DNA from 2 places in the Bacillus sp. NEAU-Y102 genome. Region 2 is predicted to be linked to the other one. Evidence: a T-box and tRNA genes for the amino acid it is inferred to sense, from the RefSeq annotation. Region 2 holds a T-box; the other holds one or more tRNA genes.

Region 1 (5,650 bases), on a different contig from region 2:
TACATACAGAAGATAACGTAAAAAGCACATCAATTGATACAATTCGCTTTAATACAAAAGTGAACATCCTTGAAACAACTAATGAGTGGTATAAAGTATCTGTTCATAATAAAGTAGGTTATGTACAAAAAGATGCTATTTTACTAAAAAACAAACTTCATTCTAATGATCAATACATCGTTAATGCTAATGCATTAAACTTTCGCTCTGAACCTAATTTAGAATCTTCCATTTTAGATGTATTACCAAATGGCAAGTTTATTACCGTTCAAGAAGATCAAGGCGAATGGTATAAAATATCGCATAATGGCCAAACAGGTTACGTACAAAAAGCATTCATCTCTAATGGTTCACAACCCTTAGTAAAAGGAATCACCGTTCAAAATAATACAAAATATACTGTTGCAACACCTAATCTAAATGTACGTAGCAACGCTAGTACAAGTAGCGCTCTACTCGGTTCATTACAAAACGGTACACAAGTACAAGTAGTAGAAACTGTAGGAACTTGGTATAAAATTCGTTTTGGCACAGGATACGGGTATGTAGCAAAACACTATGTAGTACAAAATCAACCACAAGCTAAAACAGATCAACCTTCATCAATTCCAGCTGCTTTCAAATTCCCTGCTCAAGGAAGAATTAGCTCAACCTTTGATATACGCTGGGAACAAATGCATTATGGTATAGATATTGCCGCTCCAGGAAACGTCTCTATCCAAGCTGCTGCTGCAGGTAAAGTTGTGAAATCTTATTATTCAGCTAGCTATGGCAATGTTGTTTTCATTGCGCATCAAATCAATGGGAAATTATATACAACTGTTTATGCTCATATGAAGGATCGCACTGTACAAGCTGGTGATCAAGTACAAACTGGACAATTAATAGGTCATATGGGAAACACAGGTCATTCATACGGGCAACATCTTCATTTTGAATTACATAATGGAGAATGGAATTTTGAAAAAACAAATGCAGTAAATCCACTGCCATATTTAGTTAGGTAAATTGTATGCCACGCAATATACCTCTTATAATTGAATACGTAGCCTTTTTAGGTTTAATCTGTTGTTTAATCATTTACAATACAAACATTGTATTTTTATCTATTATTATTGCTTTTGTTGCATTAGAAATTATGATGGAATCATTTCAAGTGCAACTAAAACAAAAAATTGCCCATATTTATAATGCTATTTTTCTTTTGAGTGCTCTCATAACAAATATAATTAGTAATGGCTTTTATTTATCTACTGTATTTCCAGTATTCTTTATGGCTGTTTTATTATTTGTAGCTAGATATATTAATGTCCCTTATAAACAAAAACAAGAACAAGAACACGAAGCTTAGAAAGAGGAGACACTGTGTACCAATCTTTCAAAGATACTCCAATAAAATACATGTTGAATTTGTATAAGAAAGCCAATACTTTTTTTGGTATACAAGGAAGTTATACTGCACAACTTCTCCTATATGGAATGTTGTTTCTTGTCTTAATCATTTTCTCCTTGTTTTACTAACAAAAAAGGATCTCACATAAACTGGAGATCCTTTTTAATTTATATTAATTTTTCATATCGAAAATATTGTTTATCCACAAGCATATTTTTCATAAATAAAGCTCAGATTATATTTTTTCTCTAAGCTCATTCGTTGTTCATCATCGCACCAATAGAAAAGAATATCATGAATCGTTGCATAACGCTTATTTTTAAGAAATAGCCTAAAGAATGATGGTAAACAATCATGTAATTGTATAAATATATAATTGCGTAGTGTTTCTTCTTTATATTCAATGCCCTTACAAATATACAGTAATTCTTCACAATAATATGCATGCTGTGGAACTTGTATCATTTCGAAAAATGGCACATAAGATAGTAGCTTTCCAATAAAATGACCATATCGATCCATTACTCCTATCGTCATATGCTCCATCATTTCTTTCATCACATATAAATAATCATCTACATGCGTTGTCTTTAATGGGTCTAAGCGATCGGAAATTTGAGATAATACAGCTCTTTGACATGCTAAAACTGCCTGACTAGGTCCATAATATGATAGGAAATCTGTACACTTACGATATTTCCGTAATAAATCATGTGTATACAAATCATATACAAAAGTATTACAATACATTGCTAAACTCATCATATCACTATTTAATTGCTCTTTTGATAATGATTTCGCTCTCTTGCACATATAAAAGAATGTAAATTCCAATACTTCTTTATGAGATAATAAATGTTTACAATCGGTTATACACTTCTCATTAAATTTAACTCTATCCCAAATTTCAATATCCCTATCTGTCAATTCACCTATACGATATTTAATAATTAAATAATTTAAAGCAACTGATTGCGTCAAAAGATCCCATGTTTCATATTCCAATGAAGTATGAACAAACTCAGCTAATCCTTGCGCTATCATAAAATCATTTGCCTCTTCATACCAACCAATCTCTTGGCATAAGCGAAGAATACGCACTAAAGTTGGAATTTCATCTTTATGAAACTGCGGTAATTTCTTTGCTTTATTCATGCCATATACGATAAATGCCGCTAAATTTTCTTCTTTATAAAATTCTTTCTCTTTCCATACTAATATAGTTCGTTCTTTCCCCTCACCTTTTGGGTGACAAGGTACAAGCAAAGAAAATAATTCAGCGAAATTATTTGGTTCTATATATGTATCTGTAACCAAATTCCAATTTGGATCGCCCTGTACAGCCTTCATATAATTCCCCTTCCCTTTTCATCTATGTAGGAAATATTAATTTATTATCGCACCACTAAAAATTAATATTGTTATATTCAAAATCTATCATAATACTTATATCTATCAGTATATCATCTTTTCTCTTATTAAAAATTAAGAATAACAAATTTTAAAAAAATGTCGAAATTATTAACCGTATCCTTATTATATAATGTCTCAGATACATCACGCTAACATATTAGTTTAATCCATATATGCTAGAATAATGCATCTGAACTTTATATATAATTTAGCTCTTTATGAGTGACCATTAAACTCTCGGTTAATTAAAGTTTCAATTTACTCTGTACGCTCTGAGATTTCGCTCAAGGCAAATCCAGCTTGATCATCTGCTGATTCCCTTATAGCTAAATCTCCTAGTGCTAACATGCCAATAAGCTGACCACTATCAACTACTGGTAACCGTCTAATTTGATACTGTGCCATTAGCTCTGTAGCTTTTTCAATAGAATCATTTGGAGAAACTGAGATAATATTTGTTGTCATTACATTTGTAATTTTATTAGATCCAGGATGTTTTTCAGCAATCCCTCGAACAACTAAATCTCGATCAGTAACAAGCCCAACAACTTGCTCATTTTCAACAACAGGAATTAATCCAACCGATTCTTCCTTCATTTTTACAGCTGCCTCATATACATTGTCTAGCGGTGTACAATGTACAATATGGGTACTCATTAAGTCTCTAACTTGTGTCATTATTTATTTCCTCCTTTTTATACATACCATAGCTTTTCCAAAATTCCTTTATTTATTTCTGGAAAGTAACATTATAAAAAGGATTAACAAAATAAAAAAGAGCCAGCATAATGCTGACTCTTTTTTGTATGACCCGTACGGGATTCGAACCCGTGTTACCGCCGTGAAAGGGCGGTGTCTTAACCACTTGACCAACGGGCCATGGCTCCGCAGGTAGGACTCGAACCTACGACCGATCGGTTAACAGCCGATAGCTCTACCACTGAGCTACTGCGGAATAATATATGATGGGCCTAAATGGACTCGAACCATCGACCTCACGCTTATCAGGCGTGCGCTCTAACCAGCTGAGCTATAGGCCCATATACTTACAGGGGCAGTAGGAATCGAACCCACACTGGAGGTTTTGGAGACCTCAGTTCTACCTTTAAACTATGCCCCTAAATGATGCCGGCTAGAGGACTTGAACCCCCAACCTACTGATTACAAGTCAGTTGCTCTACCAATTGAGCTAAGCCGGCATAAAAAAAATGGTGGCTCGGGACGGAATCGAACCGCCGACACGAGGATTTTCAGTCCTCTGCTCTACCGACTGAGCTACCGAGCCAACATAAATGGCGGTCCCGACCGGGGTCGAACCGGCGATCTCCTGCGTGACAGGCAGGCATGTTAACCACTACACCACGGGACCATTTGGTTGCGGGGACAGGATTTGAACCTGCGACCTTCGGGTTATGAGCCCGACGAGCTACCGTACTGCTCCACCCCGCGACAATATTAAATTTAAAAAATGGAGGAGGTAGAGGGATTCGAACCCCCGCGCGACTCTCGCCGCCTGTCGGTTTTCAAGACCGATCCCTTCAGCCGAACTTGGGTATACCTCCATGAAGGAAAAATAAATATTTTATTATTATATGTCTAAACCATTTAAAAGAAAATGGAGGAGGTAGAGGGATTCGAACCCCCGCGCGATTCTCACCGCCTGTCGGTTTTCAAGACCGATCCCTTCAGCCGAACTTGGGTATACCTCCGAGACATATATTAAATAAAGTGGAGCCTAGCGGGATCGAACCGCTGACCTCCTGCGTGCAAGGCAGGCGCTCTCCCAGCTGAGCTAAGGCCCCATGTTTTTTGGAATATCGGGAAGACAGGATTTGAACCTGCGACCCCCTGGTCCCAAACCAGGTGCTCTACCAAGCTGAGCCACTTCCCGTTAATAAAAGCGCGCCCGAGAGGAGTCGAACCCCTAACCTCTTGATCCGTAGTCAAACGCTCTATCCAATTGAGCTACGGGCGCATATGGTGCCGAGGGCGGGGGTCGAACCCGCACGGTGGTCACCCACCGCAGGATTTTAAGTCCTGTGCGTCTGCCTGTTCCGCCACCCCGGCATGTCATATTGAAAATTGGAGCGGAAGACGGGATTCGAACCCGCGACCCCAACCTTGGCAAGGTTGTATTCTACCACTGAACTACTTCCGCAAGACATGTATGAGTTGTTTTATTAAAAGTGCGGGTGAAGGGAGTCGAACCCCCACGCCAAAGGCGCTAGATCCTAAGTCTAGTGCGTCTGCCAATTCCGCCACACCCGCATGTTTTATTAAAAATGGTGAGCCATGAAGGATTCGAACCTTCGACCCTCTGATTAAAAGTCAGATGCTCTACCAACTGAGCTAATGGCTCTTAATGGCTGGGCTAGCTGGATTCGAACCAGCGCATGACGGAGTCAAAGTCCGTTGCCTTACCGCTTGGCTATAGCCCAATAATTAAGAATGGTGGAGGGGGGCAGATTCGAACTGCCGAACCCGAAGGAGCGGATTTACAGTCCGCCGCGTTTAGCCACTTCGCTACCCCTCCGACATATATGGTGGAGGATGACGGGATCGAACCGCCGACCCCCTGCTTGTAAGGCAGGTGCTCTCCCAGCTGAGCTAATCCTCCATTTTGCCTGGCAACGTCCTACTCTCACAGGGACAAGGTCCCAACTACCATCGGCGCTAGAGAGCTTAACTTCCGTGTTCGGTATGGGAACGGGTGTGACCTCTCTGCCATCATTACCAGACTGTATTCATTTAAGACAAGAATCATTTTAACTTATTTACTTTTGAAAGTCAACAAGTTTTTATATTCTTTCAAAACTAGATAACATTGCTTCATATTATATGGTT
Region 2 (7,117 bases):
AAAGAAATGCCGAAAAAACAAACGTCTATGCCTATAGAGGATGTAAATGTAAAAGCAGTTGTAACAGTATTAATTCTCGGCATGTTCGTTTCTATTTTGAACCAAACAATCATTAACGTTGCATTGCCTCCGTTAATGAATGAATTTAACGTATCAACTTCAACGGCGCAATGGTTAATTACAGGGTTTATGCTTGTAAATGGTATTTTAGTGCCGATTAGTGCCTTTTTAGTTTCACGATTTACGTATCGTAAATTATTTGTAGCGGCAATGTTATTCTTCACAGTAGGATCTATCATTTGCGCTACTTCAGGAAACTTTACAATGATGATGACAGGCCGCGTAATTCAAGCAGTTGGTGCGGGTATTTTAATGCCGGTTGGTATGAATATCTTTATGACATTGTTCCCGCCTCATAAGCGCGGAGCGGCGATGGGATTACTAGGTGTTGCAATGATTTTAGCACCAGCTATCGGACCAACTGTAACAGGTTGGGTGATTGAAAACTATAGCTGGAACTTAATGTTCTATGCGATGTTTATTATCGGTTTAATTATTACGTTCCTATCTTTAAAATTCTTTACACTAGCTCAGCCAGTGTCTAAAACGAAATTAGATATATTCGGTGTTGTTAGTTCAAGTATTGGACTAGGAAGCTTATTGTACGGATTTAGTGAAGCTGGAAATAATAGTTGGACTAGTGCAGAAGTCATTATTTCACTTGTTATCGGTGTAATTGGTTTAGCGTTATTTATTTGGAGAGAGTTAACAACGGACAATAAAATGCTTGATTTACAAGTATTTAAATATCCAGTATTTACTTTTACTTTAGTAATTAACGCAATCGTTACGATGGCATTATTCGGGGGTATGTTATTGCTTCCAGTATATCTGCAAAACATTCGTGGCTTTACGCCAATTGAATCTGGTTTACTACTTCTTCCAGGATCATTAATTATGGGGATCATGGGACCAGTAGCGGGTAAATTATTCGATAAATATGGCATTCGTCCATTAGCGATAATTGGATTGGCAATTACGACGTATGCGACATATGAATTTACAAAATTATCGATGGATACACCGTATAGCGTTATTATGACGGATTATATTATACGTTCAATTGGTATGTCATTCATTATGATGCCAATTATGACAGCTGGTATGAACGCACTGCCGATGAAATTAATTTCTCACGGTACAGCAACGCAAAATACGTCAAGACAAGTAGCTGGTTCAATCGGAACAGCGATTTTAATCACACTTATGACGCAACAAACAACTGCTCACGTAGCAGATTACGGCAACATGTTAACAACATCAAACCCAATTTTAGTTGATAAAGTACACGGTATGGGGCAAAGTTTAGCAGCGATTGCCGGATCAGCTCAAGCAGGAGATGCGATGAGCACACAACTATTATATGGACAAATTTCAAAGCTATCTGCAATTAACGGTATTAACGATGCCTTCTTAATTGCAACGATACTAGCAGGTATTGCTTGGGTGTTATCGTTCTTCTTACAATCAGGCAATAAACCAAATAGAAAAGCAGGGAATTAAATTTCCTGCTTTTTTGTTTTCTTATAAAAAGATGCAATTAGATATAGAATGAATCACCTGCAGACATGAGTTCCCAGAAAATAACTCCTAATAGTCCCGCAATAAAAATAATGAATCCCATGTTGCGTATACTTTTAATTTTCATTTGTAATCCTCTTACCCCTGCTAATAATCCAGTTAAAGAAAACAATATCCAGTATAAAGTAGTTGAAATAGGGAGGATTGTCTCGCTATTCACCTCCATGCTCCAAAAAACAAAAGGTAGCGTTACAAAGGAAAAGCTAAGTACCCCCATTAAACCAACAAATAATTTCCGATGTTTAATACTAGTAATAATTAAAAAAATACCACCGAAAAATCCGCATAAGACAAGAAGTGGCATATAAACAATCCAAAGGAAGCTAAACATATATAATCTCCTTTTATGTAATGAGTTATATTTTACTACATCAGGTTCATTTTGGATATTATTAATAAATATGTATAAATTGATAGAAATGGGTAGTAATGATACGGATTATCAAAAAGTGCTAATTGAAGAAGAGTTTGAAGTTGTGATAAAAGAGTAAAAAGAGGTATCGTGATGATACCTCTTTTTAACTGAAGAATGCCAACGTATTATTTATAATATGAAATAACATAGCTGGAAGAATGGATTTTGTTTTCTTACATAAAATAGCCATTAATAATCCCATGAAGAAAGTAATTACCATTACTCCAAGTGAGTATGTATGAGCGATACCAAAGAAGAAACTTGTTAAGACTGCTGCAATCCAAAATGGAAAGCGCTCAGAGAAGAAATGAAGTATAAAACCACGGAAAATAAGTTCTTCAAAAATTGGTGTGAGTATTGCAAATCCGAGAAGTAATAGTATTTGATATTGCTTAAAAACGTCTAAGTTTAGTGCGGAAGATTGTTGCTTTGTTGCGTCTTGGAACACATAATTTAATAAGAAGTAGTTGATTATGATGTTTATAGCGAAGAAAAGAAGTAAATATACGTATGTGCGCCATTCTTTCAGTGCTTTAAAGTTAAAAGAGTTCAGTAATAATCTTTTCGCAGGTTTGAATTTAAAAATAAAGAATAACAACATGGCTAGTTGTAACCCTATACTTGCGGTGTTTGCAATAGATTCATACAGGGCAATTTGCTTTTTATTTGTAAGACTAGCCGTATAAATTGTTAAGGGCATTATTGCTAGGAACAAGGTAATGAGTCCAGTTCCGAAAAAAGCGAATAAAACGGAGCTAATAAATTGTCCCCATGACATAGAGTGTTTCTGTTCATCAGAAAGTTGTGTAGCGGATTGCATCTGTGAAATCACCTCTTTATATTTGTATATTAAATTATAGATTAATTTGTTTCTGAATGTAACATTTAAATATTACATACAAAGGTGTATTTTTCGTAAAATAATAAAAGAGGTATCACCCTGTAGTGATGCCTCTTTCTCATTGATAACTATGTTTTGCCTTGTTATTCAATTTTGCTTGCTCTATTTGCAATTCACGCTCTACCAATCGATCTAATTGCTGAATAGCTTTAAGTGCTTTTTCATAAGAAATCGTTCTATAATGATGAGCTCCGCCTGGTTCTTCATCTGCTTCGTCTGCCCATTTAATAATGCTTTGAAGAGATGTTCTTTCAATTTCTTGTTCCACTAAGAAAGAATCTGTATGCAGAAGAATCGCGATAGAAATTTCTTTTGCTAGTTTTGGATGTTCTCCCAATCTAATAAGCAATTTATGTGCTCTTTCTGCACCTTTAATTGCATGGATATCATTCTTTTTATATAAGTCATAGTCCCATTCGCCGCCTGTGTACCACGTATGATGTCCGATATCATGAAGGAAACCGGCTTTTGTCGCAGCATCGACTGAGGCGTGGTGCTTTTTAGCTAAGTGAAACGCATGGTAAGCGACAGCGATCGCGTGGACCATTCCGGAACGGTTTACGTATTTTTGTGTAATGTGATGTTTAAAAACTTGTTCAAGCGTAATACGGTGCATAAAACATTCACTCCTTTTATCTAATGATGTATACGAAGAAAAATCGATCGGTTTAAATGTATTTTGAACATTGTACTCCATCATAGTTCGTTAGTAAAGTAGAAATGTTTAGGAGAAGAAAAATTTTTTTCGTAAAAAAATCACCTTAGCTTATGCGAAGGTGATTTTCAAATTGCTTATTTTTTTAATCCTTGCTCTAGTGTTTCTAACATTTCGTGCTTTTCATTTTCATCAGCGTTTTTCCAAATGACTTCAAATAAGACGCCAAGACCTGGAAGCATTTTTTCTTCACCGCTTTGAATTGCATCGACAATTGTTTCTTGTAATTGATCTTGTGAATTACCAGATACATTCGCTAATACGGCACCGCGTAAATTAAAACTCATTGTTTTCACCTCTTCTTCAGAATTGAAACTGACGTTAGTTTTTGTTCTTTTTTATGTAAATATGTATGAAAAATAGGCTATAATGATAAGACAAGAAGAGAGGGAACTACATATTATGAAAAACATTGATTCAGTACAAAATCCGCGTGTAAAGCAGTGGAAAAAGCTGCAAACGAAAAAAGAACGCGATAAAAAAGGTTTATTTTTTGTAGAAGGATTCCACTTAGTCGAAGAAGCTTTGAAGGCAGGAATTGTAACAGAACTTATCGTTTCAGATCAGACAGACCTTCCGAAAGATTGGACAGTTAATGATGTAGAAATGTATATCGTGCCTGAGGCTATTGTAAAAATACTTCGTGAAACAGAAACGACGCAAGGTGTATTTGCTGTTTGTGAGAAGCATGAGAAAGAAGTAGCTCTTACTGATGGGAAATTCCTTTTATTGGATGGACTGCAAGACCCAGGTAATTTAGGAACAATTATTCGTACAGCTGATGCAGCTGGTATTCACGCCGTTGTGCTTGGAGAAGGTTGTGTTGATGTTTACAATAGTAAAGTACTCCGCTCTACACAAGGTTCTATTTTCCGCTTGCCAATTGTAAAAGGGAACTTAGAAGAATGGGTAGACAAGTTAAAAGAAAATAACGTTCCTGTATATGGAACAGCTCTTGAAAATGGAGTTCCGTATGGTGAGGTAACTCCGGCCGGAAGTTTTGCATTAATTGTTGGAAATGAAGGAAATGGCGTACGCCAAGAAATTCTTACAAAAACGGATCAAAACTTGTATATTCCGATTTACGGCGGGGCAGAATCATTAAATGTTGCGGTTGCAGCAGGGATTTTAACGTATTATTTACAAAGCCCAGTTGCGAACAAATAAAAAACTTCTTATAATAAGTTGAAGTACATTATATTAAAAGTTAAATAACGAAAAACGTTGATAGAGAAGAGTAGCTTACAAAATCGCCATATAGGGAGAGAGTGCCGTAGACTGAAAGCATTCTTATGGTAGACGGAAGTGAATTCACCTCTGGAGTTGACGCCAGGACCATGTATATGTAAAGGCGTTCCGGTCAGAATTGATCGTTATAACTAATGAGTGGGCAGACTTGTTCTGTCAATTTAGGGTGGTACCGCGAATTTACCTCGTCCCTTTTTGGGAGCGAGGTTTTTTTATTTTTAAAATTAGGAGGGTTCCAAAATGGAAGCACGTTTAAAAGAGCTAAAGCAAAAAGCGTTAGAGCTTATTGAAGAAGCGAAAGAGCTAAAGGGCTTAAACGACGTACGCGTAGCGTATTTAGGAAAAAAAGGTCCAATTACAGAAGTATTACGCGGCATGGGAAAATTATCAGCAGAAGAGCGTCCACGTATGGGAGCATTAGTGAATGAAGTACGTGAAGCGATTCAAACGCGTCTAGAAGACAAAATTAGCAACTTAGAAAAAGCAGTAATTGAAGCGAAATTAGCTACGGAAACAATTGATGTTACATTACCAGGTCGTCCTGTTGAAACAGGTTGTCACCATCCGTTAACAGCTGTTGTTGAACAAATTGAAGATGTATTCATCGGTATGGGTTATGAAGTAGCTGAAGGAACAGAAGTAGAAAAAGACTACTACAACTTCGAAGCACTAAACTTACCGAAAGATCACCCAGCACGTGACATGCAAGATACATTCTACATTACAGAAGAAACGTTACTACGTACACATACATCTTCTGTGCAAGCACGTACGATGGAAAATAATAAAGAAAAAGGCCCAATCAAAATTATTTGTCCTGGTAAAGTGTATCGCCGCGATGATGATGATGCGACGCATTCACATCAGTTCATGCAAATTGAAGGCCTTGTAATTGATAAAAACATTCGTATGAGTGACTTAAAAGGTACACTGCAAGTATTCGTGAAAAAGATGTTCGGTGAAGATCGTGAAATCCGTCTTCGTCCAAGTTTCTTCCCATTCACAGAGCCATCTGTAGAGATGGATATTTCTTGTATGATGTGTCATGGCAAAGGTTGCGGCACTTGTAAAGGAACTGGCTGGATTGAAATTCTAGGCGCAGGTATGGTTCACCCGAACGTACTTGAAATGGCTGGTTATGATTCAAAAGAATATCAAGGTTTCGCATTCGGTATGGGCGCAGAGCGTATCGCAATGTTGAAATACGGCGTAGATGACATTCGTCATTTCTATACAAATGATGTACGTTTCTTACAACAATTCAAACGAGCGTAAGGGAAGGAGAGGATAAATATGTTCGTATCATATCGTTGGTTACAAGAGTATGTAGATATTAAAGATGTAACAGCACAAGAACTAGCAGACAAAATCACGAAAAGTGGTATTGAAGTAGAAGGTGTTGAAGTATTAAATAAAGGTGTAAAAGGTGTTGTAGTTGGTCACGTATTAGAATGTGAAAAACACCCTGAAGCTGATAAATTAAGCAAATGCTTAATCGATATCGGTGAAGAAGAGCCAGTTCAAATTATTTGTGGAGCTGCTAACATTGCAAAAGGTTTAAAAGTACCAGTTGCAAAAGTTGGTGCTGTGCTTCCTGGTAACTTCAAAATTAAAAAAGCAAAACTACGTGGTGAAGCTTCTCACGGTATGGTTTGTGCTCTTCAAGAGCTTGGCATTGATGGAAAGTTAGTTTCAAAAGAATATGCAGATGGTATCTTCATCTTCCCAAGTGACGCTGAAGTTGGTGCAGATGCACTTGAAATTTTAAACTTACACGATGAAGTACTTGAGCTTGGTTTAACACCAAACCGTGCAGATTGCTTAAATATGTTAGGTGTTGCATATGAAGTGGCTGCTATTTACGGCCGAGAAGTAAAACTTCCAGCTATCGAATTACAAGAAACAGCAGAAAAAACTTCTGATTATATTTCTGTAAATGTAGAAGCGAAAGAAGAAAACCCATTATACATTGCAAAAATGGTTAAAAACGTAAAGATTGGTCCATCACCAATGTGGATGCAAACTCGTCTTATGGCAGCTGGCATTCGTCCAATTAGCAACGTAGTTGATATTACAAACTACATTTTAATGGAATACGGTCAACCGTTACATGCATTCGATTACGATAAATTAGGTTCAAAAGAAATCGTTGTTCGTCTTGCAAAAGAAGGCGAAAAAATTGAAACGTTAGATGATC

Evidence for each region. A T-box is a leader RNA that pairs with one kind of tRNA and senses whether it is charged. The one in region 2 lies ahead of pheS (phenylalanine--tRNA ligase subunit alpha), so its partner is inferred to be a tRNA-Phe.
Region 1: it encodes a tRNA-Phe, which carries the amino acid that the T-box ahead of pheS (phenylalanine--tRNA ligase subunit alpha) is inferred to sense. The anticodon was not compared.

The regions. Positions count from the first base shown of each region.
Region 1 is NZ_JBTWFK010000014.1:114-5,763, reverse strand. It holds gene ACYFX0_RS26825 (SH3 domain-containing protein) at 1-1,007, shown strand, start outside; gene ACYFX0_RS26820 (hypothetical protein) at 1,013-1,351, shown strand; gene ACYFX0_RS26815 (DUF3965 domain-containing protein) at 1,592-2,743, opposite strand; gene ACYFX0_RS26810 (CBS domain-containing protein) at 3,065-3,484, opposite strand; tRNA gene ACYFX0_RS26805 (tRNA-Glu) at 3,614-3,685, opposite strand; tRNA gene ACYFX0_RS26800 (tRNA-Asn) at 3,687-3,761, opposite strand; tRNA gene ACYFX0_RS26795 (tRNA-Ile) at 3,773-3,846, opposite strand; tRNA gene ACYFX0_RS26790 (tRNA-Trp) at 3,856-3,926, opposite strand; tRNA gene ACYFX0_RS26785 (tRNA-Thr) at 3,933-4,005, opposite strand; tRNA gene ACYFX0_RS26780 (tRNA-Phe) at 4,016-4,091, opposite strand; tRNA gene ACYFX0_RS26775 (tRNA-Asp) at 4,100-4,175, opposite strand; tRNA gene ACYFX0_RS26770 (tRNA-Met) at 4,179-4,255, opposite strand; tRNA gene ACYFX0_RS26765 (tRNA-Ser) at 4,276-4,368, opposite strand; tRNA gene ACYFX0_RS26760 (tRNA-Ser) at 4,423-4,515, opposite strand; tRNA gene ACYFX0_RS26755 (tRNA-Ala) at 4,536-4,608, opposite strand; tRNA gene ACYFX0_RS26750 (tRNA-Pro) at 4,624-4,697, opposite strand; tRNA gene ACYFX0_RS26745 (tRNA-Arg) at 4,708-4,781, opposite strand; tRNA gene ACYFX0_RS26740 (tRNA-Leu) at 4,785-4,873, opposite strand; tRNA gene ACYFX0_RS26735 (tRNA-Gly) at 4,890-4,964, opposite strand; tRNA gene ACYFX0_RS26730 (tRNA-Leu) at 4,994-5,074, opposite strand; tRNA gene ACYFX0_RS26725 (tRNA-Lys) at 5,090-5,165, opposite strand; tRNA gene ACYFX0_RS26720 (tRNA-Gln) at 5,170-5,244, opposite strand; tRNA gene ACYFX0_RS26715 (tRNA-Tyr) at 5,256-5,339, opposite strand; tRNA gene ACYFX0_RS26710 (tRNA-Val) at 5,348-5,423, opposite strand; rRNA gene rrf (5S ribosomal RNA) at 5,429-5,544, opposite strand; partial or broken rRNA gene ACYFX0_RS26700 (23S ribosomal RNA) at 5,645-5,650, opposite strand, start outside.
Region 2 is NZ_JBTWFK010000003.1:233,277-240,393, reverse strand. It holds gene ACYFX0_RS10595 (DHA2 family efflux MFS transporter permease subunit) at 1-1,563, shown strand, start outside; gene ACYFX0_RS10590 (hypothetical protein) at 1,601-1,972, opposite strand; gene ACYFX0_RS10585 (CPBP family intramembrane glutamic endopeptidase) at 2,160-2,876, opposite strand; gene ACYFX0_RS10580 (HD domain-containing protein) at 3,016-3,573, opposite strand; gene sspI (small acid-soluble spore protein SspI) at 3,750-3,959, opposite strand; gene ACYFX0_RS10570 (TrmH family RNA methyltransferase) at 4,042-4,839, shown strand; T-box leader at 4,888-5,116, shown strand; gene pheS (phenylalanine--tRNA ligase subunit alpha) at 5,161-6,195, shown strand; gene pheT (phenylalanine--tRNA ligase subunit beta) at 6,214-7,117, shown strand, end outside.